DNA from 3 places in the Metapseudomonas boanensis genome. Region 3 is predicted to be linked to each of the others. Evidence: riboswitches for the same ligand, from Rfam matches in the RefSeq annotation. Region 3 holds a riboswitch; each other region holds the start of a gene.
The links. A riboswitch is a leader RNA that binds a small molecule or an ion and turns the genes downstream of it on or off. The one in region 3 is predicted to bind cobalamin.

Region 1: it holds a riboswitch for cobalamin, as region 3 does, so the genes downstream of both, cobW (cobalamin biosynthesis protein CobW) here and btuB (TonB-dependent vitamin B12 receptor) in region 3, are expected to answer to the same signal.
Region 2: it holds a riboswitch for cobalamin, as region 3 does, so the genes downstream of both, cobG (precorrin-3B synthase) here and btuB (TonB-dependent vitamin B12 receptor) in region 3, are expected to answer to the same signal.

What each region holds. Positions count from the first base shown of each region.
Region 1 covers NZ_CP113889.1:2,457,679-2,460,946, reverse strand. Annotated here, with positions in the region: gene OXH74_RS11330 (cobalamin biosynthesis protein) at 1-211, opposite strand, end outside; gene OXH74_RS11325 (CbtA family protein) at 282-992, opposite strand; gene OXH74_RS11320 (CbtB-domain containing protein) at 1,003-1,188, opposite strand; cobalamin riboswitch at 1,299-1,515, opposite strand; cobalamin riboswitch at 1,575-1,769, shown strand; gene cobW (cobalamin biosynthesis protein CobW) at 1,872-2,924, shown strand; gene cobN (cobaltochelatase subunit CobN) at 3,040-3,268, shown strand, end outside.
Region 2 covers NZ_CP113889.1:2,409,873-2,413,140, reverse strand. Annotated here, with positions in the region: gene OXH74_RS11105 (cobalt-precorrin-5B (C(1))-methyltransferase) at 1-54, opposite strand, end outside; gene cbiE (precorrin-6y C5,15-methyltransferase (decarboxylating) subunit CbiE) at 79-1,281, opposite strand; cobalamin riboswitch at 1,521-1,770, shown strand; gene cobG (precorrin-3B synthase) at 1,859-3,208, shown strand; gene OXH74_RS11090 (precorrin-8X methylmutase) at 3,201-3,268, shown strand, end outside.
Region 3 covers NZ_CP113889.1:4,816,318-4,819,585, forward strand. Annotated here, with positions in the region: gene btuB (TonB-dependent vitamin B12 receptor) at 1-1,686, opposite strand, end outside; cobalamin riboswitch at 1,752-1,960, opposite strand; gene OXH74_RS22495 (hypothetical protein) at 2,002-2,322, opposite strand; gene OXH74_RS22500 (O-methyltransferase) at 2,362-3,012, opposite strand; gene OXH74_RS22505 (C40 family peptidase) at 3,021-3,268, opposite strand, start outside.

The sequences.
Region 1 (3,268 bases), 2.4 Mb from region 3:
CCAAGCGCGCGCTCGGCAGGCAATGAAGGGGCAACCCCAGTTGCTGGGCCAAGTCATGCAAACCCGGTTCACCGGCCTTGTGCTCGCTGCTGGCCAACGCAACCAGCGTGCTGAGGGGCCGGTCGGCTTCAGCAAGGCACCGCATCAACAGACCCCGAAGCTCTTCGGCCGAGCAGCCGCGCCGACAGCCAAGGCCCGCCACCAACCTCATGGCCGCCCCCTCGAAAAAAACAAAACCCCGCAGACGGCTACACCGCCTGCGGGGTTGGAATTGCGCAAGCTCACGCTTGAGTGTGCCGCTGGTAGAGCCAGGCTGCCGCCCAACCAAGGGCAACCCAGAACAGCGCGTTGGTGATCAGCGAGGCTGCGATGAACTCATGCGTCAGGGCTTGCGGCGCCAGGCTGGAGTGCACTTCGGGCTGGGGCGCACCTACTACATGAGGAATCAGCAGCAGCGCCAGACCTGCGACACGCAGGATCCAGTGGCGGCCAAAGGCGATCAGCGCCAGCCCGACGGCAGTTGAGGCAGCGGTGCCGATCCACCAGACCTGGCGCTGAGCCAGATCGGCGGCGGCAGTTCCCGGCAGTTCGGGCGGTAAGCCAATGGAAGGCGCCAGCGTGAAGGTGGCGAAACCGCCCAGCCCCCAGAGCAAGCCCTGCCAGGCTCGGCTCGGGCCGCGCAGGCTGAACACTCCAGCGAGCATCAGAGCAAAGCCGACCGCGACCACCAGATTGCTACCTCCGGTAGACAGCGTGCGCTGCCAGCCGTCTTCCGGCGCCCAGGCTTCGGCATCGTGCTCATGGCTATGTGCGCCGACAGCGCCGGAAGCCTCAAGTTCGTGGACGTGTTCCACTTGGGCGGCGGGCTCGGCCGTCTCGTAGGTTTCCGCCTGGAGAATCAACGGGGTGACCCACAGGCTCTGCAACAGGGTCAGCACCACGGCGGCGATCAGACCGGCAAAACCTGCGGTCTGGGCAATACGCTTGATCATCGAAACCTCCTCAGTGGCAGGGGAAGCCGGCACTGTGGCGGGTGTCGTGAGCAGCGTTGTGTACGGCCTCGAGATGAGAGAAGCCGGCGAAGTAGACGAGCGAGAGGCCAATTAGCCCGGCGCTGAAGGCCAGGACCAGGCGCTTGGTCAGTGAAGACGAGGCGACTGCGGATTGAGACAAGGCGCTGCTGGACATGGAAGTTCCCTCTGCAATGACGACTGATATCGGCAGAAGGGTGCATGCGCGAGGGCCGCGGACACAGGCGTGTCCACGCTTCCGGCTTGCGCCCGCCCACCGCGGGTTTGCCAAACTCTGAGCTTCCAGGCCGGTCTCCGGGCTTGCGACGCCTGCATGTTGCAGAGCGGGATCGCCTTCCCATGTCTTATCGACACAGTGGCCTACCGATCCCTACGTTCGCCTACCGTTGCGGGGGCAGCGCCGGACTGGTCCGAGATGGACGCACCGGCTTCCCGTTTCACCCCGCGCGCGACGACGCTGGGCACCTGAAAAAACCGTGCTAGGACACCATGAGTCCGACAAGGCGTCAACTGCCGCGATTGACCACCGTTGGCGTGCTGCGTAGCCTTCTGCCCTTTCGAGGTTCTCCGATCATGCGTCGGAGCTAAGAGGGAACGTGGTCAAGGCCACGGCTGCCCCCGCAACTGTGAACAGCTGAAGTCTTATCCACAGCCACTGCCCTTGGGTGGGAAGGCGGAAAGACGGCGCACCGCGCCAGGCTGTGAGCCAGGAGACCTGCCTCGCAACGCTTTCTGACAACCGGGCGGGGTGATCCGGTGGCGAATCCAGGCCGGGACGACCCGCGCCTTCGTCCTGCACGCCCGCCGATCCGATCGACTCCCAGCAAAGGGCTGCCGCGCATGAAAACCCTGGCCAAACTCCCCGTCACCATCGTCACCGGCTTCCTCGGTGCCGGAAAGACCACCCTGCTCCGCCACATGCTCGACAATGCCGAAGGCCGCCGCATTGCAGTCATCGTCAACGAGTTCGGCGAACTGGGCATCGATGGTGAAATCCTCAAACAGTGCTCCATCGGCTGCAGCGAAGAAGAGGCCATGGGCCGCGTCTTCGAACTGGCTAACGGCTGCCTGTGCTGCACAGTGCAGGAAGAGTTCTTCCCGGTGATGCGCGAACTGGTCGCACGCCGTGGCGACCTCGACCAGATTCTTATCGAAACCTCGGGCCTGGCGCTGCCCAAGCCACTGGTACAGGCCTTCCAGTGGCCGGAAATCCGCAACGCCTGCACCGTGGATGCGGTGATCACCGTGGTCGACAGCCCCGCCGTCGCCGCCGGCACCTTCGCCGCACACCCCGAGCAAGTGGATGAACAGCGCAAGCAGGACCCGAACCTCGACCACGAGTCGCCCCTGCACGAACTGTTCGAAGACCAGCTTGCGAGCGCCGACCTGGTGATCCTCAACAAGGCGGACCTGCTGGAAGCCGAAGTCCTGGCTGCCGTACACGCCGAAGTTGCCGAAGAGCTGCCGCCAGCGGTGAAGATCGTTGAAGCCAGCAGCGGCAAGCTACCGCTCTCCGTGCTGCTGGGCCTGAATGCAGAGGCCGAACTGCACATCGACAGCCGCCCAACCCACCACGACCACGAAGGGCACGAAGACCACGACCATGACGAGTTCGACTCCTTTCACGTCGACCTCCCGGAGGTCGAGGAACGGCCCCTGCTCGACGCTCTCAACCAACTCGTGGAGCGCCATGACATCCTGCGCATCAAGGGCTTCGCCGCCATCCCCGGCAAACCCATGCGCCTGCTGATCCAGGGCGTCGGCAAGCGCTTCGACAAGCACTTCGATCGCCAGTGGCTGAATGGCGAAGCCCGTGGCACAAGGCTTGTGGTGATTGGACAGGAGCTGGACCAGGCGGTGATTGCCAATGAATTGAGAACCGCACTCGCCTGATCACTGCGCTCAACCCCTCCTACCGAGCTGATCGGATCGTAGGGGCGAGCTTGCTCGCGAATCGCGGCAAACCCTTCGCGAGCAAGCTCGCTCCTACACCATCTGGAGTCCCGCCATGCACCTCCTGCGCACCCAACCCGGCGGCTTCGTCCCCGACGACGGTATCGCCCATCTGGCGCAGACGCCCGCCGAACTGGTGATCCTCTGCAGCGGCGACTCGCATCTGGCGCTGCTGGCCGAAGCCGCCCGCGAACTGCCGACGGACTATCCAAGCCTGCGCCTGGCCAACCCGATGCAGCTGCAGAACCACGCCTCGGTCGATCTCTACGTCGACGAGGTGCTGC
Region 2 (3,268 bases), 2.4 Mb from region 3:
GGTGGTGTAGCCGCTGCGCAGTGGCGCGGGTTTTTCAGCGGTTTCGTCACGCATGAGAGATGCCGCTTGGCCGATGCATCATGGTTTGGTGATTTCCAGCAGCGTAATCGGCAACGCCGAACGCCAGGTATCGAAGCCGCCGAGCGGCTGGGCCTGGGCGATGGCGATGCGGGTCAGCGCGCCGCCATGGCGTTCGCGGAAAGCCACCAGAACCACCTCACTCTGCAGGGTCACGGCATTAGCCACCAGGCGACCACCCGGTTTGAGCTGCGCCCAACACGTGTCGAGCATGCCGGGCTCGGTGACGCCGCCGCCGATGAAGATGGCGTCCGGCGCGGGCAGGCCGCCCAGCGCAGCCGGTGCCTCGCCGGCCACCAATTGCAAGCCCGGAACGCCGAGGGCGTCGCGATTGTGCTGGATATGCGCTTGGCGCGTCTCGTTCGCCTCGATGGCGATGGCGCGACAACTGGGATGGGCGCGCATCCACTCGATGCCGATGGAGCCGCAGCCGGCTCCCACGTCCCAGAGCAGCTCACCTGGCTGCGGTGCCAGCCGCGCCAGGGTAACGGCGCGCACGTCGCGCTTGGTGAGCTGGCCGTCGTGGCGGTAAGCGTCGTCCGCGAGACCCGTAGTGAGCGGAAGGCGGCGGGCGTTATCGCCGGCCACGCACTCCACCGCCACCAGGTTCAGCGCGGCGGCCTCAACCAATGACCACTCCGCAGCGATGCCGCCGATGCGCCGCTCGCGCTCACCGCCGAGGTGTTCCAGCACTGTCAGCCGGCTAGGGCCGAAGCCCCGCTCCACGAGCAACGCGGCAATGGCTGCCGGACTGCTACCGTCATTGCTCAGCACCAGCAGGCGGGCGCCAGGGTGGATCTGCGCATGCAACGCGGCCAGCGGCCGGGCAACGACAGAGAGGAGACTGACATCCTGCAGCGGCCAACCCAGACGCGCCGCCGCAAGAGAACAGGAAGAAGGCGCCGGCAGCACGCGCAGTTCATCGACCGGCAGCTGGCGCGCCAGGCTGGCGCCCACACCGAAGAGCATGGGGTCGCCGCTGGCGAGGACGCAGACCGGCGTGCCGCGTTTCGCCAGCACCGGCCCCAAGGAGAAGGGGCTGGGCCAAGGCGTGCGCAGGGCCCTGATGCAGTGCGGCAGCAGATCGAGCTGGCGCGGCCCGCCGATCACCTCTGCGGCGGCAAGCAAGGCACGGCGCGCGGCCTTGCCGAGACCGGCATAACCGTCTTCGCCGATTCCGATCACTGTCAGCCAGGGCTGCATGTAGGGCTCCTGTAATGAATAGGGCCAGCACCGTTCAGCTTCCGACTCAGACTGTGCGAAAACGTCACGGGCGAAGGTTAGGCGAGACGCAACGCAGCGAAGCGGAGCAGCCGCCAAGAAACGCAGTTTACGAGTGGTAAATAAACATTTTGAGGCTGGTTTCAAAACGGCATAACCGAGCGCAACAGTTTTCAGACAGTCTGGACAAGGAGCCTTTTCATACGCCTGGCCAAAGCGGGCATAATACCCCCTTCATTGGTTGCTGGAGCGGAACTTGATGCGCTCCAGCCTAAGAGGGAACACGGCTGAACCGTGGCTGCCCCCGCAACTGTAAGCAGCGAGTCCATGCATTCTCAGGTTGTGTGAAAACGTCGCTCGACGGAGCACAGCAGTTTTCACGCCGCCTGATCAGGCCACTGGGAAACCGGGAAGGCCGCAATGGACGAGGACCTGCCAGCCAGGAGACCTGCCAGTGAATCCAGTCGTGAGTGCACGCATCGGGCGGGGTGTATCGATGCCGCAGTTGTCCCTCGGGTAGGGGCAGCCGGGTCACCGCGACGCCAACCTCGGTGACCCTGTGAAACACGTCTTGCCCAGCACCAGCACGTCCCCTCGCCCGTCAGCCTGTCCCGGGCTATCGCGCATTGTCCCAGCACAGGATGGTGGCATCTGCCGCATCAAGTTGCCCTGTGGCCGGCTGACATCTGTCCAGGCCCACGCTGTGGCTGAAGCCGCGACGGCCCACGCCAGCGGGGTGATCGAGACGACCAATCGGGCCAACCTGCAAATACGCGGGGTAAGGCCTGGCGCCGAAGCGGCCCTGGTCGACCAACTGCTCGCCGCTGACCTCGGCCCCAGCACCCCTGGTGCTGACGATGTGCGCAACCTGATGGTCAGCCCCGCTGCCGGGCTCGACCCTGCCGCCGTTGTGGATATCTCGTCGCTGGCCGATGACCTGCTCGCCCTACTGCAGAACTCGCCGCGCTTCCACGCCTTGTCGCCCAAGTTCGCCCTGCTGCTGGACGGCGGTGAGCAACTGGCCATGCTGGAGCACCCGCACGACATCTGGCTGTCGGTGATGGTCGGCGGCCCGACGCCACAGATTGCCTTCGGCCTGGCAGGCTGCCCGCCGCAACGTGCGGACGAACCGGACGCTCTGGCGGCGGTACGCATCTGCCAGACACCGCAGTTGGTGGAAGCACTGCTCGACCTGTTCCTCGAACTCGCCACGCCCGAGCAGACGCGCATGCGTCACCTGCTCGAAGCGCACCCTGCCGGCGACTTGCTGATGCGCTTGCAGGCCCGCCTGGACTTTCCCCTGCTGCCGGCCGGGCATTGGCGCCGCCCAAGCCCACCGGCCGGCCTGCACATCGGAACGCAGCCACAACGCCAAGCCGGATTGAGAATGGTCGGCGGTGTACCTGCCGTGGGCCGGTTGACAGCGGAGCAGCTCGCCAGACTGGCCGACCTGGCCGAAACCCGGGGCGATGCCAGCTTGCGCCTGACACCCTGGCAATCCGTACTGCTGCCAAATATTCCCGAGCAAGCGATCGGCCTTGTACTGCAGCAACTTGAAGACCTCGGCCTGGCCATCGACGCTCGCTCGCCCCAGGCCTGGCTGATCGCCTGCACCGGTTCGACCGGCTGTGCGAAAGGCCTGGCCGACACCAAGGGCGATGCCCTCTGGCTGGCCTCGCATCTCGGCCCCCTCCCCGGCCTGCACCTCAGCGGCTGCCCTCGCTCCTGCGCCGCAGCTCATGTGGCACCGCTGACCCTGCTGGCCGTGGGCCCAGGCCGCTACGACCTTTATCAACGCGAAACCGGTGACAACGGCTTCGGCCGCCTGCTGGCGCGCAACCTGACCATCCAGGAGGCTGCCGAGCGCCTGGCCTCCTCTCCTGACACCTGGAGCCCCACCCATGCTTGAGTACATCCGCGATGGTCAGGAGATCTATCGCAACTCCTTTTCCATCATTCGTGCCGAGGC
Region 3 (3,268 bases):
GTCGTCATAACGGCGTCCTTCGGAATGAACCGTCGCGCCGAGCCCTATCTGGCCGAACCGACGATCAACGTCGAGGTTAAAGACTTGCCGCGCACGCCGGGGCAACTCGTTGCCCCGATTGGCATCGTCGCCACGGTTCTCGCCATCCAGGAAGCTGGCATTGGCATTCCAGTCCCAACCCAACCACTGGCTGCCCAACACCAACTCCAGGCCATCAATGCGCGCCTTGCCGATGTTGTTCGGGCCGCCCCACACGCCGATGGTCGAGTCAAAGGCGATAAGATCATCCACATTCGTGCGGAACGCATTGACGGACCAATGGCCCCAGTCATGCACGCCACTGAGGCCCGCCTCGAAGCTCTCCGAGGTTTCCGCGTCGAGGCCCGGGTTGCCGTAGCCAGGGAAATACAGCTCGTTGAAGCTTGGCGCCTTGAAGGCCGTGCCGTAGCTCAGGCTGAAGCGCAGCTCATCGGTGAGTGCATAGCCCCAGGCGGCGCTGCCGGTGTCGTGGTTACCGAATTGCTCGTTGTCGTCACGACGCAGGCTGAGCTGCCAGTCCTGTCGACCGGCGTCGCCGATGTACTGGGCGAACCAGCCCTCATTGATGCGGGCGTCCTTGTCGAAGACCGTCGAACTGCTGACCTTGTCCTGCTGCCAGTCATAGCCCAGGGTCAGCACATGACCCTCAGCGAGAGTCAGGTCGTTGAGCCAGGAAGCGCTGTCGCGCTGGGAGTCGAAACGTGCGTCGAATGCGCCGTCAACCCAACTCGTTGCCTTGTCCTCGCTACGCCCGGCCTGGAGCGTCACTTTCCAGGGCTCTAGAGGGCTGAAGCGCGCTCGGCCACCCGCCAGTTCCTGGCGGTTATCGGCGTTGGCATTGTGCCCGCCAGCAGGGTGCAGGAAGCCGGAAGTGTCGATATCGTCATAGTCGTTATGGCCACGGGCCTGCATCAGGGTGCCGTCCAGCTCCAGGCCGTTGTCGAACTGGTAACCGGCGCGCAGGGAGCCGGAATGGTTGCGGTAGCCGTCGGCATCCGTCTCGTAGTAGGCACTTCCCTGGCGGCGGGAGTTGATGCCGTCGGTGTCCTGACTGCTGACGCCAAGACTGAACCAGCCCTTGCCATCGCCACCCGACAATCCAGCGCCGCCTTGGCGGTTGTCATGGGTGCCGTATCCAGCGGAGAACCAGGGCTTGAGACCCTGCTGGTCGCCTTTGCGGGTAAAGATCTGGATCACACCACCGATGGCTTCGGAGCCGTACAGGCTGGAACGCGGCCCACGAACCACTTCGATGCGCTCGATCAGTTCAACCGGGAGGTCCTGGAAGGCCGTAAGGCCGGCGCTGACGGACCCCACTTTGATTCCATCGATCAGCACCAGCACATGATCGGACTCACTGCCGCGCAAGAAAACCGTGGTGTTCTTGCCGGGGCCACCGTTGTTGCTCACCGAGACGCCGGGGACCTTTTTCAGCAGTTCGGGCACCGAACGGGCCTGAGTGCGCTCGATCTCTTCGCGCTCGATCACGGTGGTCGGAGCCAGGCTGGCGCGCACCGGCTGCTCACTTCGAGTGGCAGTAATCACCTGCTCGTCGAGGGTCAGCGGCTCAGCCGCCAGGAAAGGGGAAATACAGGAACTGCCAAGCAGCGCAAAGGCCGCCGGCCTGAAGGAAGGCTTGCGAATCAAGGTCTGGATCTCCGTCGTGCCACCCGCGCGACATCTATGGGTATTGCATGCGAAGTGCACTCCGCGATGCCCTGCTTGCACCAGGCCGGTCTCCGGGCTTGCGAGTGGGACCATGGCTCCCGGGCCGCGCCTTCCCATGCTGCGCACAGTGGCTGTGGATGCGGACCTTGACTCGCCTACCGTTGCGGGGGCAGCGCCGGATTCTTCGAAGAATGGACCGGCTTCCCTGTTTCACCCTTTAGGAACAAAGGGCACCTGAGGCAAGCTGCGAAGGTTAGAGGGTTGGCTGGCGAGCGTCAAACGTCGAGCACATGCTCAGTGCCTTGGTGTGAAGCCTGCCGGCTTGCTCGCCAGCCACTCGACGAAGGTGCGCAGGCGCGCATCACCGAGCAGGGCTTCACGGCTGTTGTAGGTCAGGGCCAGTTCCTTCTCGCTGAACAGCCGGTGGATCTGATTGTGGCAGGGCCGGCAGACCCAGAGCGTCGCGCTGATGCGCTCGCCCTTGTCGAAGCGCTTTTGCACGTACGGTTTGTCGTGCAGGGCCTTGGGAATCAGGTGGTGACGAGTCAACGCTGCAGCGCGCCCGCAGAGTTCGCAGGCATCCGGTTGTGGTGGCAGGCGTATGGGTTCTGGCATGGTCGTCAGGCACCTCCCCCGTGGCCGGGAGAGGGGAAGTCAGCGTTTGCGGCAGAGGGTCAGCCCATCACCGATGGGAACGAGCGACAGGTCGACGCGCACATCGTCTTTCAACGCACGGTTCAAGGCCTGAATCGCCCGCGTGTCAGCACTGTCCGGTTCAGCCTCCAGCACACGACCACTCCAGAGCACGTTATCGAAGAGGATCAGGCCGCCCGTCCGTACCAGCCGCAGGGCTTGCTCCAGATAGGCCGGGTAGTTGGCCTTGTCGGCGTCGATGAAGACCAGGTCGAAGCTACCCTCCTCCAGGTTCGCCAGCGTTTCCAGGGCCGGCGCCAGGCGCAGGTCGACACGGTCAGCCAGCCCGGCCTCCTGCCAGTAACGGCGAGCAATGGCGTTGTAATCGCCCGGCAGGTCGCAGCAGAGGATGCTCCCTCCTTCGGGCAGCTCAGCCGCCATGCACAGGGCGCTGTAGCCGGTGAAGGTGCCGACTTCGAGCAACCGCCGGGCACCGGTCAGCTTGACCAGCAAGGCCATGAACTGCCCCTGCTCCGGCGCGATCTGCCAACGCGCCATAGGCATACCGGCGGTTTCCTCACGAAGGCGAGCGAGCAACGGTGTTTCCCGCAGCGACACGTCGAGCAGGTAGCCGTAGAGGGCGTCGTCGAGGTTCAGTGTGCGGTTGGTCATGGGAATTCTCAGGGCGTACGGGCGAGGCTCGGATCAAACAATACGCGCTTGGCGTTCAGGTAGCTTCTTTGCCAGTAGCTGTTGGACAGGCTGTCCAGACGCACCGTTCCGCCACTGGACGGCGCATGCACGAAACGGCCTTCACCGACATAGATGCCCGCATGACTGACCTGGCCGCCGCCATTGGTGGCGAAGAACACCAAGTCACCCGTCTGCAGTGCGGAGATGCTGACATTGGGCCCACGCATCACGATCA